DNA from 2 places in the Listeria marthii genome. Region 1 is predicted to be linked to the other one. Evidence: a T-box and tRNA genes for the amino acid it is inferred to sense, from the RefSeq annotation. Region 1 holds a T-box; the other holds one or more tRNA genes.

Evidence for each region. A T-box is a leader RNA that pairs with one kind of tRNA and senses whether it is charged. The one in region 1 lies ahead of serS (serine--tRNA ligase), so its partner is inferred to be a tRNA-Ser.
Region 2: it has a tRNA-Ser gene. The T-box ahead of serS (serine--tRNA ligase) is inferred to sense a tRNA for this amino acid. The anticodon was not compared.

What each region holds. Positions count from the first base shown of each region.
Region 1 is NZ_JAASWB010000004.1:328,461-336,058, forward strand. Features, by position in the region: gene pabB (aminodeoxychorismate synthase component I) at 1-279, opposite strand, end outside; gene HCJ55_RS09270 (anthranilate synthase component II) at 276-848, opposite strand; gene HCJ55_RS09275 (pyridoxamine 5'-phosphate oxidase family protein) at 978-1,397, shown strand; T-box leader at 1,450-1,672, shown strand; gene serS (serine--tRNA ligase) at 1,731-3,014, shown strand; gene HCJ55_RS09285 (TfoX/Sxy family protein) at 3,034-3,285, shown strand; gene HCJ55_RS09290 (ABC transporter ATP-binding protein) at 3,338-5,065, opposite strand; gene HCJ55_RS09295 (Crp/Fnr family transcriptional regulator) at 5,395-6,084, shown strand; gene fsa (fructose-6-phosphate aldolase) at 6,228-6,872, shown strand; gene HCJ55_RS09305 (SH3 domain-containing protein) at 6,891-7,238, shown strand; gene lde (multidrug efflux MFS transporter Lde) at 7,353-7,598, shown strand, end outside.
Region 2 is NZ_JAASWB010000002.1:306,525-314,122, forward strand. Features, by position in the region: gene celB (PTS cellobiose transporter subunit IIC) at 1-411, opposite strand, end outside; gene HCJ55_RS04325 (iron chaperone) at 553-945, opposite strand; tRNA gene HCJ55_RS04330 (tRNA-Ser) at 1,056-1,143, opposite strand; tRNA gene HCJ55_RS04335 (tRNA-Asn) at 1,147-1,219, opposite strand; gene HCJ55_RS04340 (SprT family protein) at 1,272-1,739, opposite strand; gene HCJ55_RS04345 (Tex family protein) at 1,739-3,916, opposite strand; gene HCJ55_RS04350 (SulP family inorganic anion transporter) at 3,993-5,618, opposite strand; gene HCJ55_RS04355 (PP2C family serine/threonine-protein phosphatase) at 5,824-6,423, opposite strand; gene sigB (RNA polymerase sigma factor SigB) at 6,424-7,203, opposite strand; gene rsbW (anti-sigma B factor RsbW) at 7,181-7,598, opposite strand, start outside.

The DNA.
Region 1 (7,598 bases):
GGAATTTGGGGTTTTCGCACTCGTATCGGTGAAATTATCGTATACGCCAAACCAGACGAGTGGCGTATTTTCAGTAGAGGTTTTCGTTTTTAAATTGCTTCGAAAAGCAGGAGCGGCTTCATAACTTACAAAACCAGCAACATATTTGCCGGATCGTTGGGCTTCTTCGGCAGCTTTCATGACAGGGAGTACTTCCGATAAATCGCGCGCCACAAGTTCACGCAGCGGCTTTTCAAATATCTTTGTTTCACCTTCAAAATCAAATCGTAATAAGCTCATTTGGCATGCCTCCCTTGTCGTATAAAGTTTTCTAGTATCGCGTGGCCGTTTTCGGAAAGGATTGCTTCTGGGTGGAATTGGACGCTGTGAATGGGCTTGGTTACGTGAGCAAACGCCATCAACACGCCATCTTCCGTCATGGCGGTTACTTGTAAATCAGTTGGGACAGAGTCGGGTTCGATAACTAAGGAATGATAGCGAGCGACTTGGAATTTAGGTGCAAGCCCAGCGAACAAACCCTCACCGTTATGCGAAATGATGCTGGTTTTTCCGTGAACGGGAACGTCGGCGCGCACCACTTTTGCTCCAAAAAAATGGCCAATCATTTGATGGCCAAGGCAAATCCCGAGAATGGGGACGTGAATTTCATCGAGTAGCGCTAAACTTACTGGGAAATCTTCCGGCGAACCAGGTCCGGGCGAAAGGACAACCATTTCTGGAGCGAGCTGTTGAAAAGTTTCCAGTGTGAAATCAGTAGCCGAAACAACCCGCACATCTTCCTGCAGTTCTAAAAAATATTGATATAAATTATATGTAAATGAATCATTATGGTCGATTAATAAAATCACTTTAAATCCCCCTAGTTAAAACGGTTATACTCTTTTATAGCAAATAGCTACGGAGATAACAAGTCCGAATGTTTGAAGCAAGAAGCCAAGTGGAAAGGTACACTAAATGACCAAAGGAAGGTGTTTGAGATGAAAAATGAACTAGAAGATAAAATTCTTGCCATTTTGGACCAGCATCAAGTGGGTGTTTTGACATCTGTTCAAGAGGATTTTCCGCATGCTCGTTACATGACATTTCTTCATGATGGATTGACACTTTATACGCCGTCTGGAAAAGAACTACCGAAAACTGAAGAAGTCCGTCGAAATCCGCGCGTTTGCGTTTTAATTGGCTACGATGGCCCGGGTTCCGCGTTTTTAGAAATTAATGGTTTGGCTTCGCTTGAAGAAGATGAATCGGTTAAAGAACGTGTCTGGGAAAATATCTCGAAAGAATGGTTCCAAGGCGAAGGTTCACCGTCCTTTGTCGTTATAAAAATTGTTCCGGAGCAAATCAGAATACTCAATTCAGAAGATGACGGGCCGGACACGCTCGATTTAATTGGTTAAAGATTTGCTTGTAATTTAAGCGGATATGCGATAGAATAACTTTAAATTAATACGAAAAGCAATGACAAGAAGTAGTAATGAGGTAGAGTTTCTAAAGAGAGCCAGTGGTTGGTGTGAACTGGTGAAGTTTCCTTATGAATCCATCTTGGAGCGAGTGGTGGAAAGTGGATTTTTGCGAGTAAATCATTCCGGAATGGTCCGTTAAACCTAAATGAAGCTGGGGATTTTTTTGAGTCCCAATAAGGGTGGCAACGCGGTTAACTCTCGTCCCTTTCCTGTTAAGTCGGGAAAGTACGGGAGTTTTTATATGGAAAAAAATAAGGAGGAGTTAGCATGTTAGATGTTAAATTGTTACGTAATAATTTTGATGAAGTAAAGCAGAAATTACAAAATCGTGGGGAAGATTTGGGTGAATTCGAGAAATTTGGCGAGTTAGATAAACGCCGTCGTACACTGATTGTCGAAACAGAAGCGCTGAAAAGTCAGCGTAATGAAGTGTCCCAAGAAATCGCTAAATTAAAACGCGAAAAACAAGACGCGGACGCTAAAATTGAGGAAATGCGTGTCGTTGGAGATCGTATCAAAACATTAGATATCGAACTACGCGAAATTGATGAAAAATTAGATATGATTTTAATGTCGATTCCAAACATTCCGCACGAATCTACTCCGGTTGGCGAATCGGAAGACGATAACGTGGAAATCCGCAAATGGGGCGAAGTTCGCGAATTTGATTTTGAACCAAAAGCGCATTGGGATTTAGGAACAGATTTAGATATCCTTGATTTCGAAAATGCTGCGAAAGTAACAGGTAGCCGTTTTGTCTTTTATAAAAAATTAGGTGCAAGACTAGAACGTGCGCTTATTAACTTTATGATGGACTTGCATTCGAACGAACATGGCTATGAAGAAATGTTACCGCCATACATGGTAAACCGTGCGAGCATGACAGGAACTGGTCAATTGCCAAAATTTGAAGAGGATGCCTTCTTAATCGAAGCAGAAGATTATTTCCTTATTCCAACAGCGGAAGTGCCAGTAACCAACTATCACCGCGAAGACATTTTAAAAGCAGAAGATTTACCAAGAAAATATACAGCATTTAGCGCATGTTTCCGTTCTGAAGCGGGATCTGCTGGTCGTGATACGCGTGGCTTAATCCGCCAACATCAATTTAACAAAGTGGAATTAGTTCAATTTGTGAAACCGGAAGATTCTTATGAGGCGCTTGAAAAACTAACTGGTAATGCAGAAGAAGTATTGCGTCGTCTAGAATTACCATACCGCGTACTAAGCATGTGTACGGCTGATTTAGGCTTCACTGCTGCTAAAAAATATGATTTAGAAGTATGGATTCCGAGCTACAATTCTTACCGTGAGATTTCTTCTTGCAGTAATTTTGAAAGTTTCCAAGCAAGACGCGCTAACATCCGTTTCCGTCGTGAACCAGGAAGCAAACCAGAATACGTGCACACATTAAATGGATCTGGCTTAGCTTTAGGTCGTACAGTTGCTGCCATTTTAGAAAACTACCAAGATGCAGATGGTTCTGTACGCATTCCGAAAGTGTTGCAAGGTTATATGGGCGGCGTTGAGAAAATAGAATTACCAAAATAATACGGAAGAAGGAACTGTAATGGCGAACCTTAGCGAATTACCAAACATTGGCAAAGTACTGGAGCAGGACTTAATCAAAGCGGGCATAAACACCCCCGACGAGCTAAAAGATGTTGGAAGCAAAGAAGCCTTTTTACGCATTTGGGAAAATGATTCAAGCGTTTGTCTAAGTGAATTATGTGCACTTGAAGGAGCCGTACAAGGTGTTAGGTGGCATGATTTAGACGAAACAAAGAAAGCAGAACTCAAAAAGTTTCATCAATCCTTATAAAAAAACCGACGATGCATTTGCGCATCGTCGGTTTTTATTTCCCGGGAAATGTTTATTTTAATTGTTGTTCTGCAAAAGAAGCGTAAAGTGGATGAGAAGCGACTAATTCGCTATGTGTACCACGTCCAGTTATTTCGCCATGTTCGATAAAGAGGATTTGGTCGGCGTTAACGATAGTGGATAGACGGTGTGCGATAACAAAAGTAGTTCGGCCTTCCATCAAGTTTGCTAGCGCTTGTTGAACGATTTGTTCGGATTGGCTATCTAAACTAGCTGTCGCCTCGTCTAGCATGAGAATATTTGGATTACGTAAAAATGCTCGAGCAATCGCAATTCGCTGTCTTTGGCCACCTGAGAGCTTCACGCCACGTTCGCCGACTTCGGTTGCCATTTTGTCGGGAAGCTCGGAAATAAAACCGTCAGCATAAGCTAGTTTTGCAACATTCCATAGCTCATCTTCGCTAATTTCTCGATCTAGTCCGTAACAGAGGTTGTCGCGAATTGTTCCAGACAGCATCGCGCTTTCCTGCGAAACATAGCCGATTTGCGTGCGCCATGAGTTAATCGAAATCTCGGAAAGTGGAATATCACCAACTAAAATTTCGCCAGTTTTTGGTTGATAGAAACGTTCTAGAATCGCGAACAAGGTTGATTTACCTCCGCCACTAGGGCCAGCGAATGCGATAACTTCGCCTGGTTTCGTATCAAAAGAAACATTTTTTAGAATCGGTTCGCCTTCATTATAAGAGAAGGAAATATCCGTTGCGCGAATCGTTTTTCCGCTGACATCGACTTTTTTTCCAGCGTTGAAATCTTCTTCGGATTCATTCAAAATATCCGCAATTCGTTCTGTCGCGCCTTTTGCTTTTTGAAGTTGTGCGAAGAAGGTGGCAAAAGAAGTCACAGGAACGATAATTTGGAATAGATAGAGCAGGAATGCGATTAACGTACCAGTAGTCATTGTGCCAGCTGAAACACGAATTCCGCCGTAGCCGATGATACCAACGATGACGCCCATGACAACGAAGAAAATTAGCGGTCCAAGCACAGCGACAACTTTCGCTTCACGGATACCAAAACCGAATAAACGATTGATACCTTGATGACCAGCTTCTGTTTCTAGTGTTTCTGCATTCGAAGCCTTCACGAGTCTAGCTTCTGAAAGGGTTTGACTAATTGAACCAGTAAAGTCAGCTGTTTCGTTTTGAAGTCCTTTAGAGATTTTAAACATTTTTTGACCAAGTGGTGCAACGACTAGCGCGGTAATTGGAACGGCTATTAAGATAATAAGCGTCATTTTCCAGTCCATGAAGAACAAGATAATAATCGCACCAATTACGGAAATGATTCCAGTGACAAATTGTGGGAGGTGATCAGCAATCAGCTCTTTAACGACCACGGTATCATTCACCATGCGGCTAACCATTTCCCCCGTTTTCGTATTATCAAAGTAAGAAACAGGCAAGTGCACAATTTTTCTCCATAAACGTTCGCGAATTGTCGCAACGACTTTTTGCCCCATGTAATTAAGCAAGAAAATCGAGAAACCATTCGTTATTGCCTGCAACACAAACGCGAGGACAATTAAAGCAATCATTTTTCCATCTAGTGAAGCTATTGAAAAGCCGTCAATTAAGTTTTTTGTAAAAAGCGGGACAACGAGACCGGCAACTGTAGTTATCACACTAGCGAATAAAGCGCAGAAAATAATCCAATTCGCAGGTTTGGCGCTAATAAGTAACTGGGAAAATTTTCGCCAGCTATATTTTTTCTGTTCCATTCATTTCACCCTTTCTAAGTAGACCGTCGATAAATTACTTACTTTCTAAGTATAATCAATTTACCGAAAAATAAACCAGTCTAAAGTGGTAATTATTGGATTAATGTCTTGATTTGAATATTTATCAAAAGTAACAAAAAGTTCGAATTTATGTCAAAATAGCGATTTGAAAAGAGATAAAAATTAAGTATTAGGTTCATAGTTGTAAAATAGTTATCTTTAATTAGCTTTTTGGCTTTTTATGTAGGGTTACGAGCGGGATTTCGGATGAAGTCTATATGATATAATGACGATGAGTTTTTTCAATATAATATAGCAAAGGAGAGAATATGCTATTCTTAAAAGAGCTTGAATCCAATCTAACGGTTAGCAAATTAATGGAGTTGTGCTTTGAACATCCAAATTACAAAGACTACTGCTCGGTTATCAGCACCAAGAAGGGTGAGGTTCTAGAAAGTTTAAGTCCAGCTGGGACAAAAGTTTATTTTGTTCTAAGTGGCATATACGGGATGATTGTAGAGAAAGATGCAGAAATTGAAGAAGAAAGCTGTAAAGAATGCATTGTTCGTTTCTTACAAAAAGGAGATAGTTTTGGACTGTATCATCTGTTTTATGATGAGTGGAGCCCACACGTTTCGATGCAAAGCTTAGGTCACGGAGAAGTTATGGAAGTAGATAGCAATTTCTTGTTTTCTGTTTTCGACAAAGTGGATGAGAATAACTTTTTTATGATTAAAGTGATGGCAGAAGAATTACGGGAAGCCCACGCATTTGCAAAACTTAGCTTCTTAAAGAAAGAAGAACGAATCCGCAAAGCCATTCTCAAATGCGCTCAAACTTTAGGGACGTTTTCTGATAACGGGATATTGCTACCAAGAGAAATTACGCAAGAAGTGCTTGCAAGATACACCAACACATCACGCGAATACGTGGCTCATACAGTCATGCGTTTAATTAAAGAGGATATAATTAGAAATAGACCAAAACCTCTACTAGTGATGGACAAAACTCGTTTATAAATTTGTTTCACGTGAAACTTTTTGGAATGCTAAGTGGCATTCTTTTTTTTATGTGTAAAAAGCACATCAAAAGCATTATTTAAACTTTTGCGTTATAATGGCTCTGTAATTGAAAGCGCTTGATAGAAAAGGAGGATGTTTTAATGAGATTTTTTATCGATACAGCGAACGTAGAAGAGATTAAAAAGGCTAACAGAATGGGGTTCATTGCCGGTGTAACGACAAACCCGTCGCTTGTTGCCAAAGAAGGTCGCGATTTTAATGAGGTCATTCAAGAAATTACATCCATTGTTGATGGACCAATTAGCGGCGAAGTAGTTAGTTTAGAAGCAGATGAAATGATTGCAGAAGGTCGGGTTATTGCGAAAATCCATCCGAATATGGTTGTGAAAATACCGATGACTGGTGAAGGTTTGGCGGCTGTGAAAGTATTGACGGAAGAAGGAATAAAAACCAATGTGACGCTTGTTTTTTCTGCCACACAAGCATTACTTGCCGCGCGAGCAGGAGCGACATATGTATCACCATTTTTAGGGCGATTAGATGATATTGGCGATGATGGTTTGGTACTTATTCGCGATATCTCGGAAATTTTCGAAATTCATGGTATTCCAACAGAGATTATTTCAGCGAGTGTGCGGCATCCAATCCATGTAATCGAATGTGCCAAAGCTGGTGCTGATATTGCTACAGTACCATTTAAAGTGTTTGAACAAATGCTGAAACATCCTTTAACGGACAGCGGGATTGATAAATTCCTTGCTGATTGGGAAGCGGCAAAAAAATAACAAGGCAGGTTTCTAACTATGAATCGAACATTTATCGTGAAAAAGGAACATAGTAGCAAATATCCGAATCCACTTTTTGTGAATAAAAATGAGTCTATTTGGGTGTTTGAAGAAGATACGGAATATCCGGGTTGGATTTTTTGCAAAGTGAAGTCATCTGGAAAAGAAGGCTGGGTGCCAAAACAAATTATTCAATTGGGAAGCGATGCGAAAAGTGGAACGGTGACAGAAGATTATTCTGCGCGCGAACTTAACGTGAAGCCAGGCGACAAATTAGAAAGCAATCGTGAACTTAATGGCTGGGTTTGGTGCGTGACGGAGGATAATGAAGCTGGCTGGGTACCACGAGCAAATTTAGACGTGTAAAATGTTTCACGTGGAACATTTTAAGTGAATATAGCAAAAAAGCGAAGGGTTTAGTTTTACTTTCGCTTTTTTTGTGGAATAATTAAGTAACGATAGAAGAATCTAGGTGGATTTATGGAAAATTGGAAGAAGAATTTGTATGTTGTCTGGGTGGGGTGTTTTCTGACCGGGACCGGATTAAATTTAATCATGCCATTTTTACCATTATATATTGAGGAATTAGGCGTACATAATCCGGATCAAGTAAGTATGTGGTCAGGAATCGCGCTCAGCTCTACTTTTTTAGTATCTGCTATTATGTCGCCAATTTGGGGTAAACTAGCAGACCAAAAAGGGCGAAGAATTATGCTTTTACGCGCT
Region 2 (7,598 bases), on a different contig from region 1:
ACCTTTTGCACCAAGGCGATCAAGCGAAAGCGCCCCAGTTACTAGTTCCCCATTGGCACTATTAAAGAAAAATGGCGTTAAAATCAAGAAACTAGCGAGCGCCACTGCACCCCCGTAAATCGCTTCTACTTTATAATACTTCGATAACGAATAACCAATCCCAAAAACAACAAAAACCGTCATAATACTCATCGTCGCATTTTGGGCATTACCTAAATACAACTGTAAAACGGCTTTCGTTTCGTCACTCCAAAATGGCAAGTTCATCAAAACAACGGCAATCGAACCAAACATCGTCAGTGGAAACGCTAACATAAAAGCATCTCGTAAAGTCGTTAAATAGCGATTCTCTCCTAACTTTGCAGCAAGAGGCATTAATTTATCCCCCAGCAACTCCATAAATTTATTCACTGTTCTTCCCCCAAACGTATTTTTTCCTAAAAGAAAACGTTTTCTATTTATTATTATACTCATTTAATTTTAAATGTCTAGTCTTTTTAAAATAAATGACCAAACAAAAAAGCTCCCATCATTATGATGAAAGCCTCTCACTTATTTTTTCTTTTTCTTCGCTAGCTTGTCTGCTGCTTTTTGTTTATTTTCAGCCAGTCGAAAAATCGTCATTTCTTTAATTAAATCGTAAGGAACTTCTTCTTTGATTGGAAATTGTACAGCGCCTTTTGAGTGTTTGTAATTCCCGAGCTTGGATTCGAACGCCGCAATACCGCTTGAAGCTGGGTAAAAACCGTAATGATTTTTCGCAACAGCAAAGTGAACTAAATTCCCTTCAAAATAAAAAGTCGGCATTTGATAGCTGATCTTCTCCGTCGCTTCCGGCGCAGCTGCTTGGATAGTCTCTCTTATTTTTTGCAACACTTCTTTTGTTTCTGGTGGCGCTTGGGTAATATATTCATCAATCGTTGTAAATTCTAGTTTATTATCCATAGTCCTTTCCTTTCTGAAACGTTTTTCTTATTATAGCAATTCTCTTATAAAAAAACTATTTTAGAGTATAAAAAAAGTTACCTTAAAAATTTAAGGTAACCTTGTTTTTACGGAGAAGGAGGGATTTGAACCCTCGCGCCGCGCGAGCGACCTATACCCTTAGCAGGGGCACCTCTTCAGCCACTTGAGTACTTCCCCAAACTCCACAGGCAGGACTCGAACCTGCGACCGATCGGTTAACAGCCGATTGCTCTACCAACTGAGCTACTGTGGAATTATCTGACTTCCACTAGTATACGCAGAATCCGGTGAAAATGCAAGACTTTTCATGGGTTTTCTGTATAAATTTTCTTGGAGTCTGTTTGCTTTAGTTTTCCGCCGCAACTACCACAGCGATAACGGTTCACATTAAATCTACGCTGCCTTAAAAATGACTTCCCGCAGCTTTTGCATGTATATTCATGCATCGTAATTTCACGCGGAATCGCTGCACAAAATCGTGGTGCATTCACTTTTTTTAATAAGTCACGGAAATCTTTATCGCGATGTTGGTAACCCTTTTTCTCTAAATGTAGATGATAATGGCAAAGTTCGTGCTTCATAATGCCAATAAAGTAGTCTAAGCCAAAGTTTTCCAAATACTTAGGGTTCATTTCGATATCGTGACTTCTGAGTAAATAACGCCCGCCAGTCGTCCGTAAACGCGCGTTAAAAACAGCTTGATGGCGAAATTCTTTTTGGAAAAATTGCAGCGACACTTCTTCCATGTGTCGCTGCAATTCTGCTTGATTCATTATTTAACACTTCCATTTGGATTAAGCATCGTTAACGCAATACGATTTTTCTTCGTATCTACTTCATCCACCCAAACGGTCACAACGTCTCCTACTGAAACGACATCCATCGGGTTTTTAACAAAAGAATTACTTAGTTTCGAAATATGCACAAGACCGTCTTGTTTCACGCCAATATCAACAAAGGCACCAAAGTCAACCACGTTACGAACCGTTCCTTGAAGTTCCATGCCTTGTTTCAAATCTTCCATCGAAATAACATCTTGTTTTAAAAGTGGTGCTGGAAGTTCGTCACGAAGATCACGACCAGGAGCAATTAAGTTATCAATGATATCGCGCATTGTTTCTTTACCAATACTTAATTTCTCTGCTTCTTCTGGGATACTAAGCGCTTGTAATGCCGCTTTTAAATCTTCGCTGCCGATATCTTTTAAGCCAAAACCAGCTGCTTTTACAATTTGCTCAGCCGCCTTATAACTTTCAGGGTGAATCGCTGTTTTATCAAGCGGGTTTTCGCCTTCTAAAATACGTAAGAAACCGATACTTTGTTCATAGGATTTCGCGCCTAAACGAGGAACTTTTTTCAACTCTTTACGAGAAGCAAACGAGCCATTTTCCTCACGATATTTACGAATATTATTTGCAACTGTTTTATTCAAACCAGCAACATATTGTAAAAGTGAAGCGGATGCTGTATTAACGTTGACACCGACTTGGTTAACGGCTGTTTCAACGACAAAAGTTAGCGTTTCATTTAGTCGTTTTTGCGCGACGTCATGTTGGTATTGCCCTACGCCTACAGATTTTGGATCAATTTTCACAAGTTCCGCCAGTGGATCTTGCAAACGGCGTCCAATCGAAACGGCGCTACGTTCTTCTACTTGATAATCCGGGAACTCCTCGCGAGCTGTTTCACTCGCGGAATACACACTCGCACCAGCTTCATTGACTATACAATAATAAGCATTAGATTTCGATTCACGAATAACTTCCACGATAAATTGCTCCGTTTCACGCGATGCCGTTCCGTTACCAATCGCGATAACTTCTACTTGATATGTTGATAAAATTTCTGCAATTTTTTGTTTCGCTTCTGGGCGACGTGCTTTAGCTGTATGTGGATAAACAACACCGATTTCTAGCACTTTCCCCGTTTGATCTAACACAGAGAATTTACAACCTGTTCTAAAAGCCGGATCGACCCCAAGGATGATTTTCCCTTTTAAAGGTGGTTGTAATAGCAATTTGCGCAAGTTCTCGGAGAAAATGTGGATTGCTTGTTCTTCACCTTTGTCTGTTAGTTCACCGCGAATTTCACGTTCAATTGCTGGACCAATAAAGCGTTTATAGGCATCTAAAATAGCTTCTTCTACATAAGGACGAGTTGCAGAATTGCGATTTTGGATAACTTTTTCAAATAAGTATTGGAAGATTTTTGTTGTATCCACTTGGACTTGGACGCGTAAAATGTCTTCTTTTTCGCCGCGGTTAAAGGCAAGAATACGGTGACTAGCTACTTTGCCAATCATTTCGTTAAATTCATAATACATTTCGTACACGCCTTTTTCGTCTGCTTCGGCGTTTTTCGCTCTGGATTCAATCATCCCGAATTTGCGCGTAAAGTTACGAATCCATTCACGGAAACTAGGCTCATCACTGATTTGTTCGGCAATAATTTCATGCGCGCCTAGTAATGCAGCTTCTGCTGATTCCACTTCTTTTTCTTCTGAAATGTAGTTTGCAGCTTCTGTCAGTGGATCGACGTTGCTTGGAAAGCTCATAAGCCATTCAGCCAGTGGTTCTAAGCCTTTTTCTTTGGCGATTGTTGCTTTCGTGCGTTTCTTTTGTTTATAAGGACGATATAAGTCTTCAAGCGCTTGGTGTTTTTCAGCTTTGACGATTGCGGCTCTCAGTTCGTCTGTTAATTTTCCTTGTTCATCTATTAGGCGAATGATTTCTTCTTTACGATTTTCTAATTTCGTTACATATTCAAATGTTTCTTCAATATCGCGAATTTCAACTTCATCTAGGCTACCAGTCATTTCTTTACGGTAACGTGCGATAAATGGGACCGTGTTGCCTTCTTCCATCAATTTGATAACGGCATTAATTTGCGCTGGTTTATACGTTAGCGATTTTTGGACTAATTTCATTATTTTTTCTTGCATTTGTTCCATACTTGATAGCCTCCATTTATTTCATTATCTACTAAGTGTAACATAATTACGTTTCAACTGACAAAAGCTACCCGCCTTACTTATTTAAAGCATTTTCCGCATAATGAATCGCATCTTCGGTATGGGAAAAGAAGTGCTCTTCACCTATCCGGTCGTAAAGTCCGCTACCTTTCAGACTTTCTTTCGCTTTATCCGTTAGCCCGGTAATTAAAATTTGACCGCCTTGCTTCGAAAATTCTTTTTCAATTTGGTGAAAATAGCCTTCTGCGGTCGCATCGATAATCGGTACTTTCCCCATCCGCAAAATCAGAAATTTCGGTTTTACATGAATTGCTTTAATAATATTTTGTTGAAAAATCTGCGCTGCTCCAAAGAAAAGCGGACCACGAATTGTAAAAATACTAATTTTCTCGTGTAAATGAGGAGCAATTTCGGCGCCTTCTGGTTCGATTTCTTCGATTTGCATCGAACTGCCCATTTGTTTCGCGAAAAGAACAACCGCCAGCAGCAAGCCAACTTCGACTGCCACAGTTAAACTTGCGAAAACCGTTAGTAAAAAGGTAATTACAAGCACTAGCGTATCGCCTGATTTTAGTTTGATAATGTGCTGGAAGGTTTTTCGCTCGCTCATATTCCAAGCTACTAACATTAAAATCGGCGCCATTGCTGCAATCGGAATATTAACAGCTACCGGAGCAAGCACGAGTAAAGTCAGTAATACAAAAATCCCATGAATAACGCCCGAAACACGGCTAGTCGCGCCATTATTAATATTGGTCGCGGTTCTTGCAATTGCGCCAGTCGCCGGAATCCCACCGAACATTGGCGTGACAATATTGGCAATACCTTGCCCGATCAACTCACGGTTACTATTATGTTTTGTATTCGTCATTCCATCTGCTACAACAGCTGATAGAAGCGACTCAATCCCACCGAGCATTGCGATAACAAACGCTGGCCCGACCAGTTTACTCATATTCGCAAACGTCATATCAGGAAATTCAAACGGTGGAAAAGTGTTCGGAATATCCCCATACGCCGAACCAATCGTTGGAAGCGCATCAGGAAAAAAGAACATCGCAATTGCCGTCGTAATCACAAGTCCAATAAGCGGCGCCGGAATTCTCGGTAAAATTTTCGGAAAAACAAATAATACGAGCATACAAATACATGAAATTAACACACTATAGAAATTCCATGAATCCAGGTGCAGCCAGATTTCTTTCATGTTCGCCACAAATGATTCATGTTTCTCCATCCCTGTTAATCCTAGGAAATTCCCCACTTGCCCCATGAAAATCGTAACAGCAATCCCTGCTGTAAAACCAATCGTCACTGGTCGCGGAATAAATTTAATCAGCGTTCCAATTTTGAAAATACCCATTAAGCATAGTAAAACCCCTGCCATCATCCCTGCTACAAGTAAATCTTGATAACCATATGTTAATACGATTCCAAGTAGTACCGGAATAAATGCGCCAGTTGGTCCGGCGATTTGGAATTTCGATCCGCCAAAAATAGAAACAATAATCCCCGCTACAAAACTAGAATAAATCCCATATTCCGGACTTACCCCCGATGCAATCGCAAACGACATCGCCAGTGGCAAGGCAATAATGCCCACGATAATACCCGCAAGCAAGTCTTTCCTAAATCTCGCCCACGTATAACCTTTTACACTATTCAATAAAACTTTCTTCAATTTGCTCCTTCTCTCTTATTTGTATTTTAATCCGCGCGAAAAAACGCAAAGCAATTTGGCTTCACGCTTACTAAGTGACATTTATCACATGATTAAGTATAAAAAACTAGCGCTCTATTCTAATATACCATAAATAGCCCCTGTTCTCACACCCAATCTGAAAAAAACACCTTTCAAACCATCGCTAGTTTAAAAGGTGTTATGGTTATTCTGGAAATTTTCCAACCATGAATGTTACATCATCTGTTGGAATATCTAATATATTACGCTCGATTAAATGCCCAATTTTCACTACACAAAGTGGCGATTCTAGACTTTTTCGAACGCGAGATAAAACAAGACCATCTGAATGCATCAAAAACTTACTGCCCGGTTTATATTTAAACGATTGCAACCGATACTTCTGTTTTCTACCTGATAAAAAACCAGAGCCAGAAAGTGGAAAAATAAGTTTGTCTTCTATACCAATCATATAAAAACGAATATTGCCCATGCCGGTATAATGAAGTGTTTTTGTTAAGTAATCACCTTTGATAATGGCAATTGCAGCCCCACGCAAGCCAGAGACAGCCTGGTTCGCTTTTTCAAGCATTTCTGTAATGTCTGCATGGATATCTTCTTTGATGGCGTCAACGGTCGCTTTGGCCGCTCTATTGGCTTCAAGACCACTTCCAAGCCCATCCGAAAGAACATACAGAAAACCGCTCTCGTCCTCATGGGTATAATAAACATCCCCGCAGTATTGTTGTAATGCTTTAGAACGTTGAAATACAAATAAATTATTTGATTCAACCGCCTTGTTCATTTACTCCACTTCCTCATTCTGCAACGCCTCTCGAAGTTTTTTAATAGCTTGACGTTGGATTCTAGACACATGCATTTGTGATATATCGAGTAGTTCACCTGTTTCTTTTTGACTGCGATTTTCAATGAATGTATATTGCAAAATTTTCTGTTCTCGCTCATCTAAAACAGGGAGAACTTTCTCTAAAAGCATGCGTTGATTTACACGTTCAAATCCATCATCAGTACCACCAACAACATCAAGTAACGTAATGGTACTTCCATCCGAATCAGCTTCAATCGAATGATCCACAGAAAGTGCTTGGTAGCTTTTTCCCATTTCCATTGCTTCTAAAACTTCTTCTTCCGTGACTCCGATGAAATCAGCAATATCGCTAATTTGAGGTGAGCTTTGTAGTTCTCTCGTCAGCTCTTCTACAGCATTTTTGATTTTCGGACCCAATTCTTTGATTCGGCGTGGTACATGAACACTCCACGTTTTATCACGTAAAAATCGTTTAATTTCCCCAACAATTGTTGGCACAGCAAATGCTTCAAAGCTTTTTCCAAACGTTGCATCATATCTTCTAATAGCTCCAAGTAAACCAATATTCCCAACTTGAACTAAATCTTCATGAAAAGATTTACCTTGGGAATATTTGCGCGCAATGGATTCTACTAAATTTTTATAATGAACAACTAAATTATACTGGGCATCTTGGTCGCCATTTTCTTGATAAGCGGCAATCCAAATATAGACTTTTTCTTTGGCTTCTTTATCAGGTTGAGATACTTTTGGCATTCTCCTCCACCTGCTTTTCATTAATATATTTGGTCATTACGACAGAAACCCCTTCATCGTAATAAAGTTTCACGTCATCCATTAATGTTTCAATTAAAAATAAACCTAGCCCACCGATACGCATCATCTCCGCATCTTCACCCACATCATATGGGCCAATTTCTTGTTTACGGGTTTCTAGGTCGAAGCTTGTGCCGTTATCGGAAACACGAACTTCTAGCTTATCTTCATAAATAAGATATTCAACTGTAATCTCGCCATCTTCTTCACCTTTAAATGCATGCTTTACGGAATTAGTGATGGCTTCACTTACAGCTATTTTCAAATCTTCAATTGCTTCATAAGAAAATCCTGCGCGACTTGCAATTCCTGATAATGAAAGTCTACCTAAACTT